4 regions of the Rhodoferax sp. GW821-FHT02C08 genome follow, and region 1 is predicted to be linked to each of the others. Evidence: predicted binding sites of a transcription regulator. Region 1 holds the regulator's gene; each other region holds the start of a gene.
The links. Region 1 encodes sigma-54, which starts transcription at its own class of promoters, with help from an activator protein. Its sites were predicted from a motif close to TGGCANGNAANCTGCTTT; they were not measured.

Region 2: glnA (type I glutamate--ammonia ligase) is a predicted target of sigma-54. The motif match lies at 1,844-1,861, and genes of this name have one in related genera.
Region 3: AC07VY_RS04600 (CmpA/NrtA family ABC transporter substrate-binding protein) is a predicted target of sigma-54. The motif match lies at 2,075-2,092, and genes of this name have one in related genera.
Region 4: AC07VY_RS09255 (transglutaminase family protein) is a predicted target of sigma-54. The motif match lies at 1,878-1,895, and genes of this name have one in related genera.

The regions. Positions count from the first base shown of each region.
Region 1 covers NZ_JBWKVR010000023.1:47,797-51,034, reverse strand. Annotated here, with positions in the region: gene lptA (lipopolysaccharide transport periplasmic protein LptA) at 1-329, shown strand, start outside; gene lptB (LPS export ABC transporter ATP-binding protein) at 326-1,090, shown strand; gene AC07VY_RS21940 (RNA polymerase factor sigma-54) at 1,098-2,675, shown strand; gene AC07VY_RS21935 (THUMP domain-containing class I SAM-dependent RNA methyltransferase) at 2,782-3,238, shown strand, end outside.
Region 2 covers NZ_JBWKVR010000006.1:232,032-235,269, forward strand. Annotated here, with positions in the region: gene AC07VY_RS10040 (hypothetical protein) at 1-220, opposite strand, end outside; gene glnA (type I glutamate--ammonia ligase) at 381-1,796, opposite strand; gene AC07VY_RS10050 (competence/damage-inducible protein A) at 2,008-2,847, opposite strand; gene AC07VY_RS10055 (EI24 domain-containing protein) at 2,813-3,238, opposite strand, start outside.
Region 3 covers NZ_JBWKVR010000003.1:102,718-105,955, forward strand. Annotated here, with positions in the region: gene ntrB (nitrate ABC transporter permease) at 1-503, opposite strand, end outside; gene AC07VY_RS04600 (CmpA/NrtA family ABC transporter substrate-binding protein) at 648-1,892, opposite strand; gene AC07VY_RS04605 (putative bifunctional diguanylate cyclase/phosphodiesterase) at 2,210-3,238, opposite strand, start outside.
Region 4 covers NZ_JBWKVR010000006.1:59,337-62,574, forward strand. Annotated here, with positions in the region: gene AC07VY_RS09250 (DNA internalization-related competence protein ComEC/Rec2) at 1-1,838, opposite strand, end outside; gene AC07VY_RS09255 (transglutaminase family protein) at 1,956-3,238, shown strand, end outside.

The DNA of each region.
Region 1 (3,238 bases):
TGGACGAATACATAGAAGGCGAGGGCGAAACCATCGAGTACAGCAGCAAGCTGGACAACGTGCGCTTCATCAAGCGGGCCATTTTGCGTCGTCTGGTCGGCAGCAAGGTGAACGACGAAATCACCGGCGAACTGATCGTCTATGACAACACCACCGATGTATTCACCGTGGACAGCGGCACAGCCGGCAGCAATCCCGGTGGCCAGAATGGCCGCGTACGCGCCATGCTGACACCCAAGGCTGCAGCGTCGGCCGCTAGCGGCACGGCAGCTGCCGGGCCCGCCCCGGTGCTACGTTCCACCAGCACGCTGGAGGGCGTGAAGAAGTGACGGCGGTGGTGGAGTCGGGAGAAAGCCGCCTGGAGGCGCGCCATCTGCAAAAAGCCTACGGCAAGCGCAAGGTCGTGAAAGACGTGACGCTGGCCGTCAAAAAAGGCGAGGTGGTCGGTTTGTTGGGCCCCAACGGCGCGGGCAAAACCACTTCCTTCTACATGATCGTGGGCCTGGTGCGGGCCGATGGCGGGCATATTTCCATCGACGGCCAGTCGGTGGAGCACATGCCCATCCACCGGCGTTCGCGCCTGGGCCTGAGCTATCTGCCCCAGGAAGCCTCGATTTTCCGCAAGCTCACGGTGGAAGAAAATGTGCGCGCCGTGCTGGAATTGCAGCACGACAAGGCCGGCAAGTCCCTCACCCGCGCCGAGATCGAAAAGCGCCTGACGGCGTTGCTGCAGGATTTGCGGGTGGAGCATTTGCGCGATTCGTCGGCCATGGCCCTGTCTGGTGGCGAGCGCCGCCGCGTGGAAATCGCCCGTGCCCTGGCCACCCAGCCGCGTTTCATTTTGCTGGACGAGCCTTTTGCCGGTATCGACCCGATTGCGGTGATCGAGATCCAGCGCATCATCGGCTTCCTGAAGTCGCGTGGCATCGGCGTGCTGATCACCGACCACAATGTGCGCGAAACGCTGGGCATTTGCGACCACGCCTACATCATCAGCGACGGCAATGTGCTGGCCGAGGGCACGCCGTCCGAGATCGTGGACAACGCCGATGTGCGTCGCGTCTACCTCGGCGAACATTTCAAGATGTGATGCTCCGATGAAGCAAGGCTTATCCCTACGCGTTTCACAGCATCTGGCGCTGACGCCCCAGCTGCAGCAGTCCATCCGCCTGCTGCAACTGTCCACCCTGGAACTGAGCCAGGAAGTGGACCAGATGCTGGACGACAACCCGTTTCTGGAACGCAATATGGACGAGGCTGCACGTGAGGAGTTCGGCTTGGCCCAGTCCGACACGCCGGTCAGCACAGGGGAGCGCGAGGCTGAAATTGCTACAAGTTCTGTAGCTGAATACGCAAGTGAATCCAGCGTAGAAGCCCCAAATGATGCCGAATCCCCTTTAACCGGCGGTGACGACACCAGCTGGGATGGCGATGGCACTTCCGAGATCAAACCCGACGACAGCGAATGGGGCGGCGATGCCCCGGCGCGCCAGAACAACCTGGGTGAAGACGGCGAGATGGACGCCACCGAGCTGGCCCGCAACCAGGAGTCGCTGACCAGCTTTCTGCACCGCCAGGCCCTGGCCCTGCGGCTGGGTGAGGTGGACCAGGCAGCGCTGCGCTTTTTGATCGAATCGCTGAATGACGACGGCTACCTGGAAGACGATTTCGAAACCCTGGCGCGTGGTCTGGCGGGCGACGACGCCGAGGCCGTGGAAGAGCTGGTACACCGCTTTACCGTGGCCCTGAGCCTGCTGCAAAGCCTGGAGCCGGCGGGCGTGGGCGCGCGGCATCTGGGTGAATGCCTGTTGCTGCAGCTGGAGGGTTTGCAGCCCGTGCTGGGCGATGACCCGGCGCGCAAGGTGGCCATGCGCATCTGCCGCCAGTCCATGGACCTGCTGGCCCGGCGCGATGTGAAGCGCCTGGCCCAGTTGTGCCGCGCCACCGAGACCGATATCAAGGCTGCCATGGCGCTGATCGCCCGGCTGGAGCCCAAGCCGGGGCGGCGCTTTGTCGATGTGGAGCGCAACATCGTGGTGCCCGACGTGATCGTGGTCAAGGTCGGGCGTGGCGCCCAGGCCCGCTTCCGGGTGCAGCTGAATGCCGAGGTCATGCCGCGCCTGCGCGTGCACGATATCTATGCCAATGCGCTGCGCCAGCACAAGGGCGGCGGCAAGGATTCGTCGAACAACGCCGCGCTGCAGCAGCGTCTGCAGGAGGCGCGCTGGTTCATCAAGAACATCCAGCAGCGCTTCGACACGATTTTGCGGGTCAGCAACGCCATCGTGGAACGGCAGAAGAACTTCTTCAGCCACGGCGCGCTGGCCATGCGTCCTCTGGTGCTGCGCGAGATCGCCGACGAGTTGGGACTGCACGAGTCCACCATCAGCCGCGTGACCACCGCCAAATACATGGCCACGCCCTACGGCACCTTCGAGCTGAAGTATTTCTTCGGCTCGTCCCTGGGGACGGAGACCGGCGGCAATGCGTCCAGCACCGCGGTGCGCGCGCTGATCAAGCAGTTTGTCTCGTCCGAAGACCCAAAGAAGCCGCTCAGCGACAGCCAGCTGTCCGACATGCTGAAAGAGCAGGGCATTGAATGCGCGCGTCGCACCGTGGCCAAGTACCGCGAAGCGCTGCGCATAGCCCCCACGAACCTGCGCAAAGCGCTGTAGAACATGCTCTCCCCCAGGCCGCGTGCACGGTATGCCGCAGCTGGAGGAAAGAGCTTCGCCCCCGCTTGCCCCAGGCTGCGTAGCGTGACACCATGGAAATAACGATATGAACCAACTCCAATTATTTTTACCCTGCGCCGCCGGCGTGGAAGAGCTGCTGGCCGAAGAGGTGCATGGCATTACCGGCCTGCAGGGCGAAGACCTGCGGGTGATGCGGGGCGGCACGCTGGTGCGCTCCTCCTGGCGCGACGCGATGCGGCTGAACCTGCACAGCCGCCTGGCGCAGCGCGTGCTGATCGAGCTGTCCAACACCGAATACCGCAGCGAAAAAGACCTGTACGAAGCCGCCAGCAACGTGGCCTGGGAGATCTGGTTCACGCCCAAGCAAAGCTTCAAGATCGAGGTCACGGCCCAGCACAGCCCGCTCAATTCGCTGAACTTCGCTGCGTTGAAGGTGAAGGACGCGGTGGCCGACCGCTTCCGCTTCAAGACCGGCGTGCGCCCCGACGTGAATGTGCAGTGGCCCGATGTGCGCATCTACCTGCACCTGACCACCGAGCGCG
Region 2 (3,238 bases), on a different contig from region 1:
TGGCCGCTGGCGCACGCACGGCCGCCGCGTTCGCATCGGGCCGCGGGGCCTGGATCACGCTGACATTGCCACCCTCTACCAATTTGCAGCCACGGGCTGCAGCGGCCTTGGGGTCTTTGATGGAATTGGTGTATTCGTTGCCGCAGCGGTAAACCGCGTTGTCTTGCGCGAAAAGCGGCGCCGAGGCAGCCGCCAAAATCAGTAGCCAATAGGGTTTCATGCTCATGGAATATGCCGACAGGGCCTTATCTGAATGGGTTGCCGCAACGGTACTCTGTTTCTATTGCTTTCCCAAGCCAAAACGCAAAAAGGACGGCTTGCGCCGTCCTTATGAGAAGCCTGGTTGCGCGTTGCGAGCGTTCCCAGGCTAGTAGCGCTGCTTACAGCGAATAGTACATGTCGAATTCCACCGGGTGGGTGGCCATGCGCAAGCGCGTGACTTCCTGCATCTTCAGGTCGATGTAGGCGTCAATGTAGGCATCGGTGAACACACCGCCCTTGGTCAGGAACGCACGGTCTTTGTCCAGGCATTCGAGCGCTTGGTCCAGGCTGTGGCAGACGGTAGGGATCAGCTTGTCTTCTTCGGGTGGCAGATGGTACAGATCCTTCGTAGCGGCTTCGCCAGGATGGATTTTGTTTTCCACGCCGTCCAGACCCGCCATCAGCAGAGCCGAGAAGCCCAGGTAGGGGTTCATCAGTGGATCGGGGAAACGTGCTTCCACGCGGCGGCCCTTGGGGTTTGCCACGAAAGGAATACGAATCGAGGCCGAGCGGTTCTTGGCCGAGTAAGCCAATTTCACAGGAGCTTCGAAGCCAGGAACCAGGCGCTTGTAGCTGTTGGTGCCGGGGTTGGTGATGGCGTTCAGAGCACGGGCGTGCTTGATGATGCCGCCGATGTAGTACAGCGCGAATTCAGACAGACCTGCATAGCCGTCGCCAGCGAACAGGTTCTTGCCGTCTTTCCACACGGACTGGTGCACGTGCATGCCGGAACCGTTGTCGCCAACGATGGGCTTGGGCATGAAGGTCGCGGTCTTGCCATAGGCGTGGGCGACGTTCTGGATCACGTACTTTTGCAGTTGGACCCAGTCTGCGCGCTGGATCAGCGTGCTGAACTTGGTACCCAGTTCCATTTGGCCGGCGTTGGCCACTTCGTGGTGGTGCACTTCGACGGGAATACCCAAGGATTCCAGCACCAAGCACATTTCCGAACGCATGTCCTGGAAGCTGTCAACTGGTGGCACGGGGAAGTAGCCGCCCTTGACTGCGGGACGGTGGCCGGTGTTGCCGTGTTCGTATTCCTTGCCGGTGTTCCAGGAAGCTTCTTCCGAATCGATCTTGGAGTAGCAGCCGGACATGTCGTTTTGCCAGCGCACGCTGTCAAACACGAAGAATTCGGGTTCTGGTCCGAAGTAAGCGGTGTCGCCCAGGCCGGAGGCCTTCATGTAGGCTTCTGCGCGCTTGGCCAGCGAACGGGGATCGCGCTCGTACGGCTTGCCGTCGGCTGGATCGACCACGTCGCAGGTCAGGATCATCGTCGTTTCTTCGAAGAACGGGTCGATGTTGGCGGTGTTGGCATCGGGCATCAGTTGCATGTCCGAAGCTTCAATGCCCTTCCAACCAGCAATCGAAGAACCGTCAAAAGCATGGCCTGACGTGAACTTGTCTTCGTCGAAGTGCGACACAGGCACGGTCACGTGCTGTTCCTTGCCGCGGGTATCGGTGAAGCGGAAGTCAACAAACTTGACTTCGCTTTCTTTCACCATCTTCATCACGTCTGCGACGGTCTTTGCCATCAAGAATCTCCTGGTTAGGTTGAGCAAAAATAAATCAACAAGATGGGAATGCAGTTTCTATGCCACCAGCCGAGGCCGTTTGTAAACACATTCACCCTTGTATTTTGCCTTGGCCGCAGCGGCCTTCGGCGGGAATACGGCCCATCCGAGAAACAAATACCTGCGCCAATGCACCAAATTGGATTGTCATTTTTGCACCAAATATGTGCAATCAAGAACGCACCAATTCCGGGCCCAATTGCACATCAAAATTGTGCAGGCCCGCCAACAAAGCCGGGTAAGCCAGCTCCACCAGGCTGGGCAAACCCTTCACGCCCAGCTCAATATGGCGGCCATGCTCGGCGTGGTCCACGCTGGGCAGACTGAATACCTTGACGCCTTCAAAACGCTGCTCCATAGCCTCCATCAGCGGGGTCAACGTGGCCTCCATGCTGCCGTACACGATGACCGATTTTTCCACCCAGGCCGCCTGCTGGAACCAGGGCTGGTAGTACTGGTCCAGTACCCATTCCACCATGGGCCAGGCCATCACCGGGAAGCCGGGCACAAAATGCACATGGCCCACGGAGAAGCCTGGAATCTTGTTGTAGGGGTTGGGAATGATGCGGGCACCTTGTGGAAACACGCCCATATTCAGTCGGTGGATATTGTCTGGACGGTCCGGCTCATACAAAGTGCCTTGTTCACGCGCCGTATCCTGCATGCGCTCGCGTATCAAGGCCTCGGCCTGCGGATGCAAGGCCAACGGCACATCCAAGGCCCGCGCGGCACACTGGCGCGTATGGTCGTCGGGCGTAGCGCCTATACCGCCGGTGGAAAACACCACGTCACCCGAGGCAAACGCGCGGCGCAAGGTACTGGTAATGCGCTCAGGATCATCGCCTACGTATTCGGCATAGCCCAGCTGCAAGCCGCGTGCGCCCAACAGTTCGATGACCTTGGGCAGGTGCTTGTCGGCACGCTTGCCAGACATGATCTCGTCGCCGACGATGACCAGGCCGAAAACCGGCGCCGACTCAAGGGGCTGGGAGGATGGGATTGGCAGGCTCATGGACAACAGATTCCGTTTTAGGTTCGACATCGACAACCGGGCCCGCAGCGGCGCGGGGCGGCACGGCAGACACAGGCACCTCGGCACGCAATGCCTGCAATGCGGCCAGCACATAGTGGGTAAACCACAGCGAGGAAAACGCAAACACCAGGGTGTAGATCCATATCGCTAGAGGCACCAGCACCACAAAAGCGGCGGCAAACAAGGCACCCGAGGCCCACACCAGGCTGGGCGCAGCGCCCAGGTAGCCGGCCAACACCCCCATACCCAGCAGCGTGACACGGTGGCGGCGGAATATCTCACGCCGCTCCTGCTTGCTGGCATGCACGGCCAGAGCGTCATAGGCCATGACGCGGTAGGTCAGCCAGCCCCAGATCAAGGGCGGCAGTAC
Region 3 (3,238 bases), on a different contig from region 1:
AGGCCAATCGGCAGCCAGGCCAGTGGCGACACTGGGCGCAGCAGGCTGATCAGCGGGTTGAACATGCGGCTCATGAAGGTGAAGCGGCCAATCACGAAGCCGGCCGGTATGCCCACCAACGCCGCCAGGCCAAAGCCCACGGCCACGCGCTGCAGCGAGGCCAGCACGTTCCAGCCCACGCCCTGGTCGTTCGGGCCCTTGCGGTAGAACGGGTCGCTGAACAGCACCACCGCCTGCTGGAAGGTCTCGTAAGGCGAGGGGATGCTGGACGAGGTGCCGATCGACACCAGCGCCCAGATACCGATCAGCAGACCCAGGCCCAGCACCGGCGGCAGCACTTTCAGCCATAGGCCACGCCAGTCATAGGGCAGCTTGGGTGCTACGTCTTTTACGGCGTTGGCGCTGGTAGGTGTTGCGGTGGTAGCTAGCATTTTGGGAGCAATCGTGGTAGCGGGCTCGTCAAATTCGACGCCGCCGGGGGAGTGGAATACAGCACTGACCATGGGGTTCTCCTAGGTAGATGAAGGTTGAGCGTTTCCCCTTCGCGGGATACCGTGGAACCGGCTTTGCCGGGCCACTGGTATCGCCCCCTGTAGGGGGTTGGCGAAAGCGACACGCAGTGCGCGAAGCCTGGGGGGGAGCCAAGTTCAGGCGTGGATCTTGAAGCTGTCGGCGTACTTCTTCGGGTCCTTGCCGTCCCACACCATGCCGTCCATCAGCTTGGCGCTGCGCATCACGTCCTTGGGCACGGGTGTCTTGCTGGCGGTGGCGGCCTGTTTGTAGATGTCGATCTGGTTGATCTGCTTGGCCACGGCCAGGTAGTCGGGGTGGTCCTTCAGCAGGCCCCAGCGCTTGTGTTGGGTCAGGAACCACATGCCGTCGGACAGGTAGGGGAAGTTCACCGCGCCTTCGTTGTAGAACTTCATGTAGTTCGGGTCGTCCCAGGTCTTGCCCATGCCGTCCTGGTAGCGGCCCAGGATGCGCTGGTTGATGGCGTCCACGCTGGTGTTGACGTAGCTCTTGTCGGCAATGGTTTCGGCCATCTTGTTCTTGTTGGCCAGGCCGGAGTCGATCCACTTGCCGGCTTCCAGAATCGCGGCGGTGACGGCGCGCGCGGTGTTCGGGTATTTCTTAACGAATTCGGCGCTGGTACCCAGCACTTTTTCGGGGTGGTCCTTCCAGATGTCCTGCGTGGTTTGCGCAGTGACGCCGATGCCGTCGATGATGGCGCGGTGGCCCCAGGGCTCGCCCACGCAGTAGCCGTCCATATTGCCCACGCGCATATTCGCCACCATCTGTGGCGGTGGCACGGTGATGACCTTGGCGTCGCTCATGGGGTTGATGCCGTTGGCAGCCAGCCAGTAGTACAGCCACATGGCGTGGGTGCCGGTGGGGAAGGTCTGGGCAAAGGTGTATTCGCGCTTCTCGGTAGCCATCAGCTTGGCCAGGCCGGCACCGTTGACGGCACCCTTGTCGGCCAGCTTTTTACTCAGCGTAATGGCTTGGCCGTTGTTGTTCAGCGTCATCAGCACGGCCATGTCTTTCTTGGGGCCGCTGATGCCTAGGTGTACGCCGTAGACCAGGCCGTACAGCACGTGGGCGAAGTCCAGCTCGCCGTTGACCAGCTTGTCGCGCACGCCGGCCCAGCTGGCTTCCTTGCTGGGGATGATCTTCACGCCGTATTTCTTGTCGATGCCCAGCACCGAAGCCATCACCACGCTGGCGCAGTCGGTCAGCGGGATGAAGCCGATCTTGACTTCTTCTTTTTCGGGCTTGTCGGAGCCCTGGGCGTAGACTGCGGCACGCAGCGCCGGGTTGATGCCTACGGCGCCTACTGCCGCGGTTTGCAGCACGGTGCGGCGGCTCAGTTTGGTGGTCAAAAGATCGGTCATGTGCAAGCTTCCCAAAGTGAATGTGAAAGTCGGGGCCAAAAACAAAAAAGGCGTCCTCATCGCGCTCGGGGCTGCATGTGCAGCCGCCCGAACGGATGGGGACGCCTTTGTCCGAAAACTGATCGCTGCAACCCGCCATTGGATTCCAGCTGCCATGGGACCAACCTTGGTCTTGGTTTATTTAAGCAAACACCGTGCCAGGCTGTTTTGTCGTTGATTGCTATATAAAATATAGCTGCTTGCGCTTTGTTTGTCTGCGCTGGTGCTTGTTTTGTTTTTAAGCTGGGTTTTGCACTGCTCTTGTGCAGTGCATCATTTCAGTAGGCCAGGGCTTCGGCCGGCGGCAGCAAAATGGTGCCCCGGGCCTGGGCCAACAGCTTGCGCAACACGTCTTGGTGCACCGGCTTGGAAAACAGATAGCCCTGAAAGCCGTCGCAGCCCTTGGCGTGCAGCAAGTCGAACTGGGCACGGTTTTCCACACCCTCGGCGACCACCGATTTGCGCAGGTTTTTGCACAGGTTCACGATGGCGCAGGCAATCACGGCCAGGTCTTCGTCCTGTTCGATGCCGGTGATTAGCGAGCGGTCTATCTTGATGGTGTCCAGCGGCAGGCTGCGCAGATATGACAGCGACGAATACCCGGTGCCGAAGTCGTCCATGGCCAGGCGTACGCCCAGGGCCTTGAGTTCGTTCAGCAGTACCACGGCACGCCCCATATCGTGCAGGAACACGCTTTCGGTAATCTCCAGCTCGACCCGCTGCGGCGCCAGGCCGCTGGCCTGCAGCAGATTGCGGATGCGCGCCACCAGGTCGTTGGCCAGAAACAGCTTGGCCGAGAGATTCACCGCTACCGACAACTGGCGGCCCTGCACTGGCGCCCAGCTACAAGCATCGGCAAAGGCCTGGCGCAGGATGGTGTCGGTCAGCGCGCCTATCAGCCCAGTCTCTTCGGCGATAGGGATGAAGCGGTCTGGTCCCACCGTGCCTATGCGCGCGCTGTGCCAGCGGGCCAGCGCCTCCAGGCCGGTGATGCGGCCCTGCGCATCCACCTTGGGCTGGTAGGCCACGGTGAACTCGTTTCGCTCCAGCCCGACGCGCATGGCGGTGCCCAGGTTCAGGCGCTCGTCGGCCACCTGGTTGAGTTCGGGGGTGAAGAACTGGAAGTTGTTGCGTCCGCGCTCCTTGGCCGCATACATGGCCACATCGGCGTGCTTGAGCAGGGTTTGCGCATCCTTGCCGTCTTGCGGGTACAGCGCCACGCCCATGCTGGCGCCCATCTGGAAGGCACGGCCCTGCAGGTGCACCGGCTGGTTGATCTGCCCCAGCAGGCGCTGCAGGTGCGAAAT
Region 4 (3,238 bases), on a different contig from region 1:
TCGGCCATGGCGCGCAGCAAAGGCAGCAGCACCCGCTGACCGGCATCGCTGTCCTGGCCCCAGCGCGGGCCCGTGTCGTATAGCAGGCTGTGGTGGGCCGTGCGCACCAGCACGGCATTGCCCTGGCCGATATCGGCCGCCAGCAATTCAAATTGACCTTCAGGCGGACGCGGCGACTGCCACAACAGCACCGGCAACAACATGGGCAAACCCAGCGCACGCACACTCCAGGGTACCGGCAACACCAGCACCACACCACCCAAAACGCCTGCAGCGCCCATCCACAGTGCGGGAGAAGCTACCGAAACCGTAGCAAATGGTAGCTGCACCAGATACTGCAAAACCCAGCCCAGGCCATCGATGCTGCCGGCTGCCAGCTGCCACACCGGCGGCAGCAGCACCCCCAGCATGCACAAGGGCGTGACCACCAGCGTCACCCAGGGAATGGCCAGCAGATTGGCCAGCAAGCCCACCACCGAGACCTGCTGGAACAGCAGCAGCGTCAAGGGTGTGAGCGCCAGCGTAATCGTCCACTGCTCACGCAACATGGAGCGGAATCGGCCTCCAGCGCTGGTATCACCTGCGCCAGCAGCTCCCAAATCTGTAGCAAACAGCACGGCCACCGCGACGAAACTCAGCCAGAACCCCGCCTGCAGCAAGGCCCAGGGATCAATCGCCACCACCACCGCACAAGCCAGCAGCCACACGGAGGGCCAGGGCCAGCTGCGGCCGCTCAAGCGCAATACGCCCACCGTCGCCAGCATCCATACCGTGCGCTGCGAGGGCACGCCCCAGCCACTGAATACCGCGTAAACCAGCGCCAACATCAACCCACCCACCAAAGCCACCTGCGGCACCGGCAGCCACAGGCCGGCGCGCCAGCCCAGCACATCGCTACGCCGCCACAGCCAACCCACCAAGCCCGCAGCCAGCCAGGCAAACATGGTCACGTGAAGCCCGGAGATGGACATCAAATGGGCTACGCCAGCGGCTCTGAACATATCCCAATCGGTTCGTTCGATGGCACCCTGGTCGCCCACCACCAGGGCCGCAATCACGCCGGCCAAATGGCGGTCTGCCACATGCAAATAAATGGCGTCACGCACTGCCTGGCGCGCCCGCTCCACCGGGTGCCACCAGGTGCTGTCCAGCAGTTGGGGTGCTACATCATTGGGGCCGGCACGCACATAGCCGGTGGCCTGCACGCCCTGCTCCCACAGCCACAGCTCGAAGTCGAATCCATGGGGGTTGCGCCCGCCGTGCGGCGCCTTCAAGCGCAGTGTCATCTGCCAGCGTTGGGCGGCGCGCAGGTCTGGCAGCTGGCGCTGCAGCTCCCATTGCGTAGAACTGCCACCCGCGCCAAAAGCCAGCACGCCGTCATACCAAGACAGATCGATACGCGGCGGCACGGCAACCGGCGCATTGCCCATGCGGGCGGACTCCACTTCCAGCCGAAAACGCAGGCCCGACTCGGTACGCTGTGGCATCTGCGCCACCATCCCGACCACCGTGATGTCTCGCCCCTCCAGCGCGGGGTCCAGTGCGGTTTGGACAAAGGCCGAGCAGCGCAGGCCACACGACCCAAAGGCCAGCAGCAAGGCACCCAGAAAAGCCAAGGCCCATCGGGCCATCCCATGCATCCAAGGCGCTGCAAAAGCTATTCTTTTGATAGCTACACACGCAATCAAAACAAGCGCTAGCAGCACGATCAACACATAAACCTGCCAAGACCACAGCTGCGCCTGCCCGAGCTGCAACGCCGTACCCGCCACCCAGCCTGCCAAGCCAGGAGCCACCAGCACCACGCGTTTAATCTCAGACGGCCATGGGTTTTGCATAGAGTTATGTTGAACTGCCACAGTATCTACACATTCTCGTGGCTCAGGACTTGCTAGTATGCGGGCAGGCCAAGACGTTGTCTGGCCAGAACTTTCCAGCTACCAAGAGACACATACATGTCGATCCACGCCGCACTGAACCACGTTACGCACTATAAGTACGACCGCCCGGTCAACCTCGGCCCCCAAGTCATCCGTCTGCGCCCTGCCCCCCATTGCCGCAGCAATGTCATCTCTTACTCGCTGAAAATCGAACCCGCCAACCATTTCGTGAACTGGCAGCAGGACCCGTTCGCCAACTACCAGGCCCGCCTGGTGTTCCCCGAGAAAACCACCGAATTCAAGGTCACCGTGGACCTGGTGGTCGAAATGGCGGTGTACAACCCCTTCGACTACTTCCTGGAGCCCGAGGCCCAGCACTTCCCCTTCAAGTACAAGGACGGCCTGAAGGAAGAACTCTCTCCCTATCTGGCAACCGAGCCTGTCACGCCGCTGGTGCAGGCCTATCTGGACAAGCTGAATCTGGAGAAGCAGCCGACCAATGACTTTCTGGTCTCCATCAACCAACAGGTCCAGCACGACATCAAATACCTGATCCGCATGGAGCCCGGTGTGCAAACGCCAGAAGAAACCCTGGAGAAAGCCAGCGGCTCCTGCCGCGACTCCGGCTGGCTGCTGGTGCAGTTGCTGCGCCATTGCGGTCTGGCGGCACGCTTCGTATCCGGCTACCTGATCCAGCTGACCCCCGACGTGAAAGCCCTGGACGGCCCCAGCGGCACGACCGTGGATTTCACCGACCTGCACGCCTGGTGCGAAGTCTTCCTGCCCGGTGCCGGCTGGGTCGGCCTGGACGCCACCTCAGGCCTGTTTGCAGGCGAAGGCCACATCCCCCTGGCCTGCACGCCCCAGCCCTCCAGCGCCGCGCCGATTGAAGGCGGCGTGGACAAGGCCGAGGTCGAGTTCGAACACCACATGCAGGTCACCCGCCTGTACGAATCGCCACGCGTCACCAAGCCCTATACCGACGAGCAATGGGCCGAGGTGCTGGCCCTGGGTGAAAAAGTGGACCAGGACCTGGTCGCCGGCGATGTGCGCCTGACCATGGGCGGCGAGCCCACCTTTGTCGCCGTGAACGACCGCGATGCCGCTGAATGGAATACCGATGCCCTGGGCCCCACGAAGCGCGGCTTCGCCACCGAGCTGGTGCAAAAGCTGCGCGACGAATACGGCCAGGGCGGCTTTCTGCACTTTGGCCAGGGCAAGTGGTACCCCGGCGAGCAACTGCCACGCTGGGCGTTGAATATCTTCTGGCGCGCCGACGGCCAGCCCGTGTGGCGCAACCCCGCCCTGTTTGCCGATGAGCGCCAAGCCTCCAACTACACCAGCGAAGACGCACAGCG